DNA from 3 places in the Streptomyces gamaensis genome. Region 2 is predicted to be linked to each of the others. Evidence: predicted binding sites of a transcription regulator. Region 2 holds the regulator's gene; each other region holds the start of a gene.
The links. Region 2 encodes HrcA, which represses chaperone genes, less so after heat shock. Its sites were predicted from a motif close to TTNGCACTCNGNNNNNCNGAGTGCNAA; they were not measured.
Positions count from the first base shown of each region.

Region 1: a site for HrcA is predicted at 3,435-3,461, ahead of groES (co-chaperone GroES). Genes of this name have one in related genera too.
Region 3: a site for HrcA is predicted at 1,306-1,332, ahead of groL (chaperonin GroEL). Genes of this name have one in related genera too.

Region 1 covers NZ_JBHSPB010000009.1:104,852-109,565, reverse strand. Annotated here, with positions in the region: gene ACFP1Z_RS16595 (hypothetical protein) at 1-306, opposite strand, end outside; gene ACFP1Z_RS16590 (hypothetical protein) at 415-981, opposite strand; gene ACFP1Z_RS16585 (THUMP-like domain-containing protein) at 1,135-2,328, opposite strand; gene ACFP1Z_RS16580 (polysaccharide deacetylase family protein) at 2,445-3,326, shown strand; gene groES (co-chaperone GroES) at 3,611-3,919, shown strand; gene groL (chaperonin GroEL) at 4,013-4,714, shown strand, end outside.
Region 2 covers NZ_JBHSPB010000004.1:219,065-223,778, forward strand. Annotated here, with positions in the region: gene ACFP1Z_RS08340 (nitronate monooxygenase) at 1-450, opposite strand, end outside; gene dnaJ (molecular chaperone DnaJ) at 535-1,668, opposite strand; gene hrcA (heat-inducible transcriptional repressor HrcA) at 1,669-2,685, opposite strand; gene ACFP1Z_RS08355 (MBL fold metallo-hydrolase) at 2,837-3,601, shown strand; gene ACFP1Z_RS08360 (DUF3097 domain-containing protein) at 3,678-4,508, shown strand; gene hemW (radical SAM family heme chaperone HemW) at 4,593-4,714, opposite strand, start outside.
Region 3 covers NZ_JBHSPB010000012.1:116,589-121,302, reverse strand. Annotated here, with positions in the region: gene ACFP1Z_RS20430 (MoaD/ThiS family protein) at 1-22, shown strand, start outside; gene ACFP1Z_RS20425 (cold-shock protein) at 507-713, shown strand; gene groL (chaperonin GroEL) at 1,496-3,118, shown strand; gene ACFP1Z_RS20415 (PTS transporter subunit EIIC) at 3,183-4,610, opposite strand.

The DNA.
Region 1 (4,714 bases), on a different contig from region 2:
GCACTCGGCTGTCTTCGTCCTGTCCCGCGTCAGCGCGTCCGGGGTGCTGGGCGCGCCGGAGACCTTGGACCACTGGGCGCCCATGTCGGAGGTGTCGACGAGTGCGGCCGTGGCCTGCGCCTGGGTGAGCCGTCCGCCGGACGGGGACCCGGAGGGCGAACCGGAAGGAGAACCCGAAGGGGAAGAGGCCGGCGGAGAGGACGCGCCGCCCTTCTTGCCGCCGCCCGAACACGCCCCTGTCGCCACCAGCGCGGTAACGGCCAGCGCGGCCGCCGCGCCACGAAACGCGCGGGCTGCTCGGTCCATGGGGGCCTCCTGGTCACACGGTGCTGCTCCGAGACCACCACCCCCGGCCGTGTTGCGCCACCGCACCGGGCCGTCCGGGTGAGCCGCCCCCGAAAACCCGCCCCGCCCTCAGATGGGGTTGAACGACCAGAACACCCCCACCTCCGACTCCGAGACCACGATCAGCCCGTAGTCCGCCAGGTACTGCGTGAGGTTGTGCCAGCCGGGTGCCCGGTAGAAGAGGTCCGGGCTCGCCTTCGAGGGCTTCTCGATGACGTTCGACCAGCACTGGAAGTCCGGCTCGTAGCGGGTGAGGAGCACATTGGCCTGCTCCAGCAACTCCCCGCGCTCCTCGGCATAGTTGGGGATCTTCGGTGCCTCGCACCAGTCGTCCGTCATCGCCACGAGCAGCTGCGCGGCGTGTTCCGGCGCGATGCGGTGCAGGCGCTGCGAGAGGTCGTCGGGGGTGAGGGTCTCGAAGGGGTAGACCGTGTTCCCGGCGGGCCGCTGTTTCTCGTGCAGTTCCTCCCAGTCCACCGACAGCCATCCCCGGGGGTCGGCGACCTCGCGTGCGATGACGGCCAGCGCGTCCTGCCGCCAGTCCTCGTGGTTCCTCGGCCCGGTCAGGACGAACGAGTACTTGTCGACGAACAGCCGCACCACCGCGGCGCCCCAGTACATGCGGTCGGGAAACATGTCGGCCCTCGCGGGTGGGGGATGGCGTCGCCGGGTGGCACGTACGAAAGCCGGCGGACTCCCCCGTACCGCTTCGACCGTGCCACGGAGATCATGCACCGCGACCGGGACTTGGCCAAGGGGGTGCGCCGACTCCCTTACGGGGCAGGGTCGTTACGGACGTACCTGCTGCCCCAGCAGCATCGTCGGGGCTCCCGCGACCCGGGTCAGGACGATCACGCAGGAGTTCGGCCCGTCGAGCCGCAGCTTCCTGCGCAGTTCCTCCGGTTCCACCGCCGACCCCCGCTTCTTGATGACCGCCACCCCGATCCCGCGTTCCCGCAGCAGTGCCTTGAGTTTCTTGACGTTGAACGGCAGCACGTCCGTGATCTCGTACGCCGACGCGTACGGCGTCGCGCGCAGCTCGTCGCCCGTCACGTACGCGATCGTCTCGTCGATCAGGCCGCCGGCGAGCTCGTCCGCGACCTCGGCGACCAGGTGGGCGCGGATGACCGCGCCGTCCGGCTCGTAGAGGTAGCGGCCCACCGGGCGCACCCCGGGGTCGGGCAGGCCCCGGCCCGTCAGGGAGCGCGGACCGGGGAGCAGGGTCGCGCGGTACGTGCCGGGGGAGGTGCCGAACCACAGGACCGCTTCCTTCACCTCGCCCCCGTCCGAGATCCACTCGGCCTCCGCGTCCTCGGGGACCGCCTCGTGCGGGACACCGGGAGCGATCTTGAGGGCGGCGTGCGGGGTCGTCCGGGCCGCGGTGATCGCCCAGGACAGCGGGGGCGAGTACGCCTCGGGGTCGAAGATGCGGCCGCGGCCGCCCCGGCGGGCCGGGTCGACGAAGACGGCGTCGTATCCGGTGGTGTCCACCTCGGTGACGTCCGCGCGGCGTACCTCGATCAGGTCGGCCAGGCCCAGGGCGTCGGCGTTGGCGCGGGCCACCTCGCAGGTCAGCGGGTCCCGGTCCACGGCCAGGACCGCGATCCCGGCGCGTGCCAGGGCGATCGCGTCACCGCCGATCCCGCAGCACAGGTCCGCGACCCGCCGTACGCCCAGCGCGCGGAAGCGCTCGGCGCGGTAGGCGGCCACCGGGGCGCGCGTGGCCTGCTCGACGCCGTTGGGGGTGAAGTACATGCGGTACGCGTCGTGCTCCCCGAACTTCGCCACCGCCCGCTGCCGCAGCCGCGCCTGCCCCAGCGCGGCGGAGACCAGTTCCGCCGGGTGCTCCCGGCGCAGCCGCGTGGCGAGGGCCAGCTCGTGCGCGGGGTCGTACGTGCGCAGTTCTTCGAGGAGGCGGCGGCCCTCGTCGGTGAGGAGGGGGGCGAGCGGCGGGGCGGTCGGCGCGTTCTGTGGTGCGGGCACGGGTCCATTCTCGCCGCTCGCGGGACGGCGGGGCGCGCCCGTACGGTCCGTACGGCCCGTACCGTCCGTACCTCCCCGTCACGCGCTCCGGCCGTGCTGTCGGCACAATCGGAGGGGTGAGCTCGACTGCCCCCGGCCTGCGGGCCGTACTCGCCAAGGCCCTGCCCGTCGGCCTGTCCGTCCTGCTGCTCGCGGGAGTACTCTCCGGCTGTTCGCAGGGTGCCTCGTCCACGCCCGCGCCGCCCAAGGACGGGAGTCCGTCCGGTGTGGAGACCTCCGCGAGCGCCGCCGCGTCCAGTCCCGTCCCCGACGACGCCTGGCGGCGCTGGGGGCTGGACAAGCCGCTCGCCCCGTCGCCCGCGCCGCCGGTGAAGAAGCTGACGGACGAGCTGAAGCCGGGGACCGTCCCGCCGGTCGTCAAGAGCGTCCGGACCGACGACAAGGTCGTCTTCCTCACCTTCGACGACGGGGCCGAGAAGGACCCCGAGTTCGTGAAGATGGCCAAGGAGCTCAAGCTGCCGTTCACGATGTTCCTGACGGACGACATCGCGCGCGCCGGAGCGGGCTACGGCTACTTCGACCAGCTGCGCTCCCTCGGCAACGCCGTGCAGAACCACACCCTCTCGCACCCCAACCTGCGCACGCTGTCCCCGGAGGACCAGCGCCGCGAGATCTGCGGCCAGCAGGACCGGCTGGCGAAGCGCTACGGCGCCCGCCCGCCGCTGTTCCGTCCGCCCTACGGGAACTACAACAACGCCACCCTCGCCGCGGCGGGCGGCTGCGGGGTCAGGGCCGTGGTGCTGTGGGAGGCGACGATGCAGATCAACGACATGCGCTACGCGCGGGGCGACAAGCTGCACGCCGGCGACATCGTGCTCGCGCACTTCCGGGGGCCGAAGGAGCTCAAGGGCACGACGATGACGCGCATGGTCATCAACATGCTGCGCAGCATCCAGGCCCAGGGGTTCACGGTGGCGCGCCTCGACGACTACGTCTGAGCGGGCCGGGTGCGCGGGGCGGCGCGCGGAATCGGTGGATTACGGCGCGTACAGCGGGGAAGATCCTTGCTCGCCGCCCCGCGTGCGACGGGCCCGCCGCACGCCGGATTGGCACTCCGCTTGACCGAGTGCTAACCGCGTCATAGTCTCGGCTCCGTTGGCACTCTCCACTCGGGAGTGCCAAACACAGCGACGGGCAGGTCCGGCACCCGCGACGACGGATCCACCTGGTCGCCACCTCAGACAGATAACCCCGTGAGATCTCCGAAGGGGGAGGTCGGATCGTGACGACCGCCAGCTCCAAGGTTGCCATCAAGCCGCTTGAGGACCGCATCGTGGTCCAGCCGCTCGACGCCGAGCAGACCACCGCGTCCGGCCTGGTCATCCCGGACACCGCGAAGGAGAAGCCCCAGGAGGGCGCTGTCCTCGCCGTGGGCCCGGGCCGCTTCGAGAACGGCGAGCGCCTGCCGCTCGACGTCAAGGTCGGCGACGTCGTGCTCTACAGCAAGTACGGCGGCACCGAGGTGAAGTACAACGGCGACGAGTACCTCGTCCTCTCGGCCCGCGACGTCCTCGCGGTCATCGAGAAGTAATTCACCCCGTGTGAGGCGACTGCGCCCTCGGTACCCGCGTTGTGACCGGGCGCCGGGGCGCAGTCCCGTTTTTGAGAGGACTTGAAGCAACTCATGGCGAAGATCCTGAAGTTCGACGAGGACGCCCGTCGCGCCCTGGAGCGCGGTGTCAACACGCTGGCCAACACGGTCAAGGTGACGCTCGGCCCCAAGGGCCGCAACGTCGTCATCGACAAGAAGTTCGGCGCCCCCACCATCACCAACGACGGTGTCACGATCGCCCGCGAGGTCGAGATCGAGGACGCCTACGAGAACCTGGGCGCCCAGCTCGTCAAGGAGGTGGCGACCAAGACCAACGACATCGCGGGTGACGGCACCACCACCGCGACCGTCCTGGCCCAGGCGCTGGTCCGCGAGGGTCTGCGCAACGTCGCCGCCGGCGCTTCCCCGGCCGCCCTGAAGAAGGGCATCGACGCCGCCGTCAAGGCCGTCTCCGACGAGCTGCTGGCGACCTCCCGCCCGATCGACTCCAAGACCGACATCGCCGCTGTCGCCGCCCTGTCCGCCCAGGACAAGCAGGTCGGCGAGCTCATCGCCGAGGCGATGGACAAGGTCGGCAAGGACGGTGTCATCACCGTCGAGGAGTCCAACACCTTCGGTCTGGAGCTGGACTTCACCGAGGGCATGGCCTTCGACAAGGGCTACCTGTCGCCGTACATGGTCACCGACCAGGAGCGTATGGAGGCCGTTCTCGACGACCCGTACATCCTGATCCACCAGGGCAAGATCTCCTCCATCCAGGACCTGCTGCCGCTG
Region 2 (4,714 bases):
CAGACGGGCAAGCGCCTCGACGACCGCGCGCTCGGGGCAGCCGAAGGTGAAGGAGACCACCGGCACCGGATCGTCCAGCAGGATCGCGAGCTTCGCGTCGTAGGCGTCGTCGCAGCCCTGGTCGGGATCGCCCAGCGGGGTCTCGTACCACGTGGCCTCGGCGGCCAGCTGCTCGGCGTACACCGCGACGGCGGCCGGATCGGCCGCCGGGGGCTGCGGCATGAACAGGTTCACACCGAACGGGCGGGAGGTGCGCGCCCGCAGCTGCTTGATCTCCTCGTACATCGCCGCCGGCGTCTTGTACCCGGCCGCGAGGAAACCGAGACCGCCCGCTTCCGACACCGCCGCCGCCAGCGCCGGCCCCGACGCGCCGCCCGCCATGGGGGCCTGCACGATCGGACACCGGAAGAGCCCGGTCAGCGCGGCGGCCCCCCTGGATTCGTAAGCCATGGCCACATCGTGTCATGGGCGACGTCGCGCGCCGAATCGAACCCTGGGGGGCCGTAACGCCTGTTGAGGCTTACCGTGCGGGGGCTACCGCCCGTTGAACGCATCCTTCAGACGGGAGAACAACCCCTGCTGCCCCGGCTTGAACTCGCCCATCGGCCGCTCCTCGCCGCGCAGCTTCGCCAGCTGGCGCAGGAGCTCCTCCTGCTGCGCGTCGAGCTTGGCCGGGGTGATCACCTCGACGTGCACGACGAGATCACCGCGGCCGCCGCCGCGCAGGTGCGTGACACCGCGCTGGTGCAGCGGGATCGACTGGCCGGACTGGGTGCCCGGACGGATGTCGATCTCCTCGGGGCCGTCCAGGGTCTCCAGCGGCACCTTCGTGCCGAGCGCCGCCGCCGTCATCGGGATGGTGACCGTGCAGTGCAGATCGTCGCCGCGCCGCTGGAAGACCTGGTGCGGCTTCTCGCGGATCTCCACGTACAGATCGCCCGCCGGACCGCCGCCCGGGCCGACCTCGCCCTCGCCCGCGAGCTGGATGCGGGTGCCGTTGTCCACACCCGCCGGGATCTTGACGGTGAGGGTGCGGCGCGAGCGGACCCGGCCGTCACCGGCGCACTCCGGGCACGGGGTCGGCACGACCGTGCCGAAGCCCTGGCACTGCGGGCACGGCCGGGAGGTCATGACCTGGCCGAGGAAGGAGCGGGTGACCTGGGAGACCTCGCCGCGGCCGCGGCACATGTCACAGGTCTGCGCGGAGGTGCCGGGGGCGGCGCCCTCGCCGCTGCACGTGGTGCAGACGACGGCGGTGTCGACCTGGATCTCCTTGGTCGTGCCGAACGCGGCCTCGTCCAGGGAGACTTCGAGCCGGATCATGGCGTCCTGGCCGCGCCGGGTGCGCGAGCGCGGGCCGCGCTGCGTCGCCTGCCCGAAGAACGCGTCCATGATGTCCGAGAAGTTGCCGAAGCCCGCGCCGAAGCCGCCCGCCCCGGCACCGCCGGAGTTGGACAGGGGGTCGCCGCCGAGGTCGTAGACCTGCTTCTTCTGCGGGTCCGAGAGCACCTCGTAGGCGGCGTTGATCTCCTTGAACCGCTCCTGGGTCTTCGGGTCCGGATTGACATCCGGGTGCAGCTCCCGGGCGAGCCGGCGGAACGCCTTCTTGATCTCGTCCTGCGAGGCATCGCGCCGGACGCCCAGGACCGCGTAGTAATCCGTGGCCACTTACGACTCCGCCAGGATCTGTCCGACGTAACGTGCCACTGCGCGTACCGCTCCCATCGTTCCGGGGTAGTCCATGCGGGTCGGTCCGACCACGCCGAGTTTGGCTACAGCCTCGTCGCCCGAACCGTAGCCGACGGCGACGACGGATGTGGAGTTCAGCCCCTCGTGGGCGTTCTCATGGCCGATGCGCACCGTCATGCCCGAGTCCGTGGCCTCGCCCAGCAGCCGAAGCAGGACGACCTGCTCCTCCAGCGCCTCCAGCACGGGCCGGATGGTCAGCGGGAAGTCGTGGCCGAAGCGGGTGAGATTGGCGGTGCCGCCGATGATCAGCCGCTCCTCGGTCTCCTCGACGAGGGTCTCCAGCAGGGTCGTGACGACTGTGGAAACGGTTCCTCGGTCGTCCTGCTCGAAGGCCTCCGGGAGGTCCTGCACGAGCTGCGGCACCTCGGTGAAACGGTGGCCCACGACCCGGCTGTTGAGCCGCGCCCGCAGGTCCGCCAGCGCGGTCTCGCCGATCGGCGCCGGGCAGTCGACCATGCGCTGCTCGACCCGGCCGGTGTCCGTGATCACGACGAGCATCACCCGGGCCGGCGCGAGGGCGAGCAGCTCCACATGACGCACCGTCGACCGGGACAGTGAGGGGTACTGCACGACCGCGACCTGCCGGGTCAGCTGGGCGAGCAGCCGCACGGTGCGGCTGACCACGTCGTCGAGGTCGACGGCGCCGTCCAGGAAGTTCTGGATGGCGCGCCGCTCGGGCGGGGACAGGGGCTTGATGCCCGCCAGCCGGTCGACGAAGAGCCGGTAGCCCTTGTCGGTCGGGATGCGGCCGGCGCTCGTGTGGGGCTGGGCGATGAAGCCCTCCTCCTCCAGCGCGGCCATGTCGTTGCGCACCGTGGCGGGCGAGACACCCAGGCGGTGCCGCTCGGTGAGGGCCTTGGAGCCGACCGGCTCCTCGGTGCCCACATAGTCCTGGACGATGGCGCGCAACACTTCGAGCCTCCGTTCGCTCAGCATTGCGCGCACCTCCAGTCCGTTCGTCTCTCGGGGGTCGGTCCCTGGCACTCAGAGGTCACGAGTGCCAAATCCCTCCCGTCAGTGTACGGCCGGGCCCCGTGGGCAGGGCAAGAGCGGTCCCCGCCGACCGTCCGCCGGGTAGCGTCCGGGTATGCACAGCACAGCGGACGGCGGGGCACACGACGGGGCGCACGAGGGGCCGGCGGCGGCGCGGTGGGAGCGTCTCGCGCCAGGGGTGGCGCGGCGCAGACTGCCCGGCTGGGACGCGACCGCGGGGGTGGCCGCCGGGGCGTCGGGCGTGCTCGTCGTGGACACCGGCTCGTCGCTGCGGGAGGGCGCGGAGATCCGCCGGGAGGCCGAGGAGCTGTGCGGCCGCCGCGTGACGCACATCGCTCTCACGCACCCGCATTTCGATCATGTGCTGGGGACGGCGGCGTTCGCGGGAGTGCGGGTGTACGGGGCGGCGGGGCTCGCGGAGGCGCTGTCGCGCGGGCGCGAGGAGCTGCGCGCGGACGCCGTACGGCACGGGGCGGACCCGCGGGCGGCGGCCGAGGCGTGCGAGCTGCTGGTACGGCCCGGGCACGAGGTCGCCGGGGAGCTGACGCTGGACCTGGGCGGCGGGGTGCGGGCGCTGCTGGCCGCCGTCGGCCCCGGGCACACCGCGCACGACCTGGCCGTCCTGGTCACCGGGACGGGCGGCCCGGCCGTGCTGTTCTGCGGGGACCTGGTGGAGGAGTCGGGCGAGCCCCAGGCGGGACCGGACGCGCTGCCCGCCCGCTGGCCCGCCACGCTCGACCGGCTGCTCGCGCTCGGCGGCGAGGACGCGCTGTACGTGCCGGGGCACGGCGCCGTGGTCGACGCCCGCTTCGTGCGCGAGCAGCGCGCGGTGCTCGCGGCGCGGTACGGGGAGGGGTGACGGGCGGCGGCGGGCGCGTACGGGCCGTACGTGACGGGGTGACAGGAAGATCCCGTACGGGGCGAGAATGGCCCCCATGCGCGAGCGACACTACGGCCCGGACCTGACCCCTCCCTGGAAGCGGCAGCAGCCCGCCCCCGAGGTGCCGGCGGAGGTGGACCTCGTGGTCGAGGAGGTCTCGACGGGCTTCTGCGGGGCGGTGATCCGCTGCGAGAAGACGGCACAGGGGCCGACGGTCACCCTGGAGGACCGCTTCGGCAAGCACCGGGTCTTCCCCATGGAGCCGCGGGGCTTCCTGCTGGAGGGGCGGGTCGTCACGCTCGTCCGGCCCGCCGCGCGGCCCGCCGCCCCGCAGGGGCCGGGCCGGACCGCGTCGGGGTCGATCGCCGTGCCCGGGGCGCGGGCGCGGGTGGCGCGCGCGGGGCGCATCTATGTCGAGGGGCGCCACGACGCGGAGCTCGTGGAGCGGGTGTGGGGCGACGACCTGCGCATCGAGGGCGTGGTCGTGGAGTACCTGGAGGGCATCGACGACCTGCCCGCCGTCGTCCGCTCCTTCGCGCCGGGACCGGACGCCCGGCTGGGCGTGCTGGTGGACCACCTCGTGCCGGGTTCCAAGGAGTCCCGGATCGCCGCGTCGGTGACCGACGAGAACGTGCTGGTCGTCGGCCACCGGTACGTCGACGTGTGGCAGGCGGTCAAGCCGTCCTCGGTGGGCATCGCGCGCTGGCCGTCGGTACCGCACGGGCAGGACTGGAAGACGGGCGTGTGCCGGGCCCTCGGCTGGCCGGAGCACACGGGGGCCGCCTGGCAGCGGATCCTCGCGTCGGTGCGCTCGTACAAGGACCTGGAGCCGGATCTGCTGGGGGCGGTGGAGCGGCTCATCGACCATGTGACCGTGGGGAGTTGAGCCCCTCCGGTACGGGGCGGGCCGCCCCGTACCGGTTCATCCCAACGAGCGACCGGCCTGCGGCCTGCCGTTCATCGGGCGGCGCTAGTCGACGAGGTCGCGGACCACGGCGTCGGCGAGGAGACGGCCGCGCAGCGTCAGGACGGCGCGCCCCCGCGCGTACGGCCCCGGCTCCAACAGGCCGTCGGCGACGGCCCGTTCGGCGG
Region 3 (4,714 bases), on a different contig from region 2:
TCCGGCGGTGGCCGGAGGCTGAGCTTGGGGCCGCTTCAAGTACGCGCTTGGAGCGGCCTTTTCGCAGCCCCCTTGCACAAAGTCGCCCGGCTCCCGCGGAATCGCGCCGTCCACAAAGCGGAAGGGATGATTCCGGCGTGGTGAGCGCGATACAGTTGAGGCGTTCCCCCGTCGGTGTCAGTGCCGAACGCATATGAGAACCCGTCAAGTTGTGCGCGAAGTGTGTGCACGAATTGTCGGGTTGGTTGCGTTCTGCCGGGCCCGACTTGCCCGGTATTCCCCGGAGTTCGGTGGTTTTCGGCAATCGGCCGCGCCAGGAATTCTCGTCCGAGTGACCTGTTGCAGACGGCATCCGTGCAGATACATTCAGCCGCGGTCGACGCGTTCCGGCGCACACTGCCTGGTGGATTCCCCATGCCGAGAGCTGGGGAGTGTCAGGGGGTGAGGTCTGACCCGGGTCCGCGAAGTGCGGTCCTGAGCAAGGGCCAGTAATAGGGGAGTTAGGCATGGCTCACGGCACCGTCAAGTGGTTCAACGCGGAGAAGGGGTACGGCTTCATCGCGGTCGACGGTGGTGCGGATGTATTCGTCCACTACAGCGCGATCCAGATGGACGGTTACCGCACCCTCGAAGAGGGTCAGCGAGTCGAGTTCGAGATCTCGCAGGGCCAGAAGGGGCCGCAGGCGGACATGGTCAAGGTCACCGCCTCCTGATCTCGGCGCATCGACCACCACCGGCCCGCGAGGGGCCCGCACCGTGCCGGTGCGGGCCCCTCGCGCAGTGCGCCTCCGGCGGGGGGCTGGGGCGCCTCCGGCGCGGGGTGCGGTTCGCCTTCGGCGGGGGCACGGGGTCCCCTCCGGTGGGGGTGCGGTGCGCCTTCGGCGCGGGCCGGCTTCTTGCGGTTGCCCCCCGTCCTGCGGTGCGGTCCGCCTCCGGCGTGGTTCACCTCCGGCGGGGGTGGTGCGCCTCCGGCGCGGGGTGCGGGTTCACCTCCGGTGGGGGTGCCGGGCTTCGTTCGGTTGCCTGCTCCGGCGCGGTGGGCCTCCGGCGCGGTTCGCCTCCGGTGCGGGTGTGGTGCGCCTCCGGCGCGGTTCGCCTTCGGGGGGCGCGCTTCCGGTGTGGGGCGCCGGGCGTTCTTCGGCTGTCTGCCTCCGGCAGGGTCCCGGTTCGCCCCCCGGCGCGATGCGCCTCCGGCAGAGGCGGGGTTCGCCCCGGTGCGGGGTGCCCCTGGCGGGCGAGGTGCGCCTTCGGCGCGGGCGGCCCCGCCCTCCGGGGTCCGGGGCCCGACGCCTCCGCCCCCGCGGTCTTGCACTCTCCGGTGCCGAGTGCTAATCATTGGCGTTAGCACTCTCCGCGTGAGAGTGACAGATTGGGACCGTCGGTGAGGTCCGTGGGACGGGCGGGGCAAGGAACCGCACGCTTCCCGCAGGCCATCCGTCGCGGGCGCCAGCGCGGTCCGGGCAATCTCACCCCAGTCCTGGGAGGACCACTTCACATGGCCAAGATCATCGCGTTCGACGAGGAGGCGCGGCGCGGCCTGGAGCGCGGTATGAACCAGCTCGCCGACGCCGTCAAGGTCACCCTCGGCCCCAAGGGCCGCAACGTCGTCCTTGAGAAGAAGTGGGGCGCCCCCACGATCACCAACGATGGTGTGTCCATCGCCAAGGAGATCGAGCTGGAGGACCCGTACGAGAAGATCGGCGCCGAGCTGGTCAAGGAGGTCGCGAAGAAGACGGACGACGTCGCCGGTGACGGCACGACGACCGCGACCGTTCTCGCCCAGGCGCTGGTCCGTGAGGGTCTGCGCAACGTGGCCGCCGGTGCCAACCCGATGGCCCTGAAGCGCGGTATCGAGAAGGCCGTCGAGGCCGTCTCCGGTGCGCTGCTGGAGCAGGCCAAGGAGGTCGAGACCAAGGAGCAGATCGCTTCCACCGCCTCCATCTCGGCCGCCGACACCCAGATCGGCGAGCTCATCGCCGAGGCCATGGACAAGGTCGGCAAGGAAGGCGTCATCACCGTCGAGGAGTCCCAGACCTTCGGTCTGGAGCTGGAGCTCACCGAGGGTATGCGCTTCGACAAGGGCTACATCTCGGCGTACTTCGCGACCGACATGGAGCGCATGGAGGCGGTCCTTGAGGACCCCTACATCCTGATCGTCAACTCGAAGGTCTCCTCGGTCAAGGACCTGCTCCCGCTGCTGGAGAAGGTCATGCAGTCGGGCAAGCCGCTGCTGATCATCGCCGAGGACGTCGAGGGCGAGGCCCTGTCGACCCTGGTCGTCAACAAGATCCGCGGCACCTTCAAGTCCGTCGCCGTCAAGGCCCCGGGCTTCGGCGACCGCCGCAAGGCCATGCTCGGTGACATCGCCATCCTCACCGGTGGCACGGTCATCTCCGAGGAGGTCGGCCTCAAGCTGGAGAACGCCGGTCTCGACCTGCTCGGCCGCGCCCGCAAGGTCGTCATCACCAAGGACGAGACCACCATCGTCGACGGTGCCGGTGACAGCGACCAGGTCCAGGGCCGCGTCAACCAGATCCGCGCCGAGATCGAGAACAGCGACTCCGACTACGACCGCGAGAAGCTGCAGGAGCGCCTGGCCAAGCTGGCCGGCGGCGTGGCCGTCATCAAGGCCGGTGCCGCCACCGAGGTCGAGCTCAAGGAGCGCAAGCACCGCATCGAGGACGCCGTCCGCAACGCGAAGGCCGCCGTCGAGGAGGGCATCGTCGCCGGTGGTGGCGTGGCCCTGCTGCAGGCCTCCCAGGTCTTCGAGAAGCTGGAGCTGGAGGGCGACGAGGCCACCGGTGCCGCCGCCGTCAAGCTGGCCCTTGAGGCCCCGCTGAAGCAGATCTCCGTCAACGCCGGCCTTGAGGGCGGCGTCATCGTGGAGAAGGTCCGCGGCCTGACCCCGGGCCACGGCCTCAACGCCGCGACCGGCGACTACGTCGACATGATCGCCGAGGGCATCATCGACCCGGCCAAGGTCACGCGCTCCGCGCTGCAGAACGCCGCCTCCATCGCGGCGCTGTTCCTGACCACCGAGGCCGTCATCGCCGACAAGCCGGAGAAGGCCGCCCCGGCCGCTCCGGGCGGCATGCCCGGCGGTGACATGGACTTCTGATCCTCGCTTCGAGGATCGGCTGTTCCAGCCCGTACGGAAGTACGGACCGAGGGCGGCACCCCTTTCAAGGGGTGCCGCCCTCGGGCGTGTTCGCGTGGCCCCGGCCGGGCAGGCCGAAGGCGTACGTCGCCGCGAAGCCGGCCGCGTAGCCGGTCAGCAGTCCCGCCCCGTACACCGCCGCCGCGTGCGGCAGCCCGTGGGCGCCGGTCAGCAGCGGGAACAGCGCCCAGCCCGACGGGCCGATCGCGCTCGCCCCCACCCGGTCGCCGAACTGGCCCAGCAGGCCCATGAGTCCGCCGCCGAACGCCCCGCCCACGCACGCCGTCACGAACGGTCGCCCCAGCGGCAGCGACACCCCGTACACCAGCGGTTCCCCGATGCCCAGCAGTCCCGCCGGCAGCGCCGAACGGATCGTCCTGCGCATCGACCCGTCGCCGCGCAGCCGCACCAGGACCGCGAGCGCCGCCCCCACCTGGCCCGCGCCCGCCATCGACAGGATGGGCAGCAGCACCGTGGAACCCTCCTGCTGGATCAGCGTCGTGTGCACGGGGATCAGCGCCTGGTGCAGGCCCAGCGTCACCAGCGGCAGGAACAGGCCGCCCAGGACGAAGCCCGCCGCCGCGCCGCCGCGCGCCAGCAGCCAGTCGGTGAAGTGGCCGACGGCGGCGGAGACTTCACCGGCCGCGTACATCAGCCCGTACAGCGTCAGCAGGCCCGGCAGCAGGACCGTCAGCGCGGGCGTGAGCAGGGCGTCCAGCGAGCGCGGCACGCGTCCGCGGCACCACCTCTCCACGTACGTCGCGCACCACGCCGCCGCGAGCGCCCCCAGCACCCCGCCCCGGCCCGGCGCCAGATGCTCCCCGAACGCGCTCACGCGCGTGACCCCCGGGAACACGGTGATCGCGGCGACCGCGCCGCCCAGCACCGGTGTCCCGCCGAACACTTTGGCCGTGTTGATCCCGACGAAGACGGCCAGCAGGGCCATGAACCCCGAGGAGACCGCCGCCAGCGCGGGCGCGAGCCCCGGCAGCCAGCGCAGGTTCGCCAGCAGCCCCGCCAGGCCCGCGACGAGTCCGCAGCCGATCAGGGCGGGAATGAGGGGGACGAAGACCTGGGCGACGCGGCGCAGGAACCGCTTGAACGGGGTAGCGTTGCGGGCCTGTCGCGCCTCCTTGAGGGTGGCGCCGCGCGCGGCGAGGTCCTCGGCGGTACCGGCGCCGTGCCCGTCCGCCGCCAGGAGTTCCAACTCGGGCGCCACGCGGGCGACGTCGCCCGGACCGAGGACCACCTGGCAGGCCGTGCCGTCCTCGACCACGCCCAGCACGGCGGGCAGCGCCCGCAGCGCGGCGCCGTCGACCAGGCGGCGGTCGCGGACCTCCAGGCGCAGCCGGGTCAGGCAATGGGTGACGGACAGGAGGTTCGCGGGGCCGCCGAGGAGGGGGAGGAGAGCGGCTGCGGTCTGTGCGGGGGTGTCTTCTCGCGGTGCGGGCATGAGCGTGAAGTGCCTTGCTGTGCGGGGGTGGTGGGGGTGCGGCGGGGGTACGTGCCGCGTATGTGCCCGGGGCCGGTCGCGGGGTGCGGGGCGTACGGGCCGTA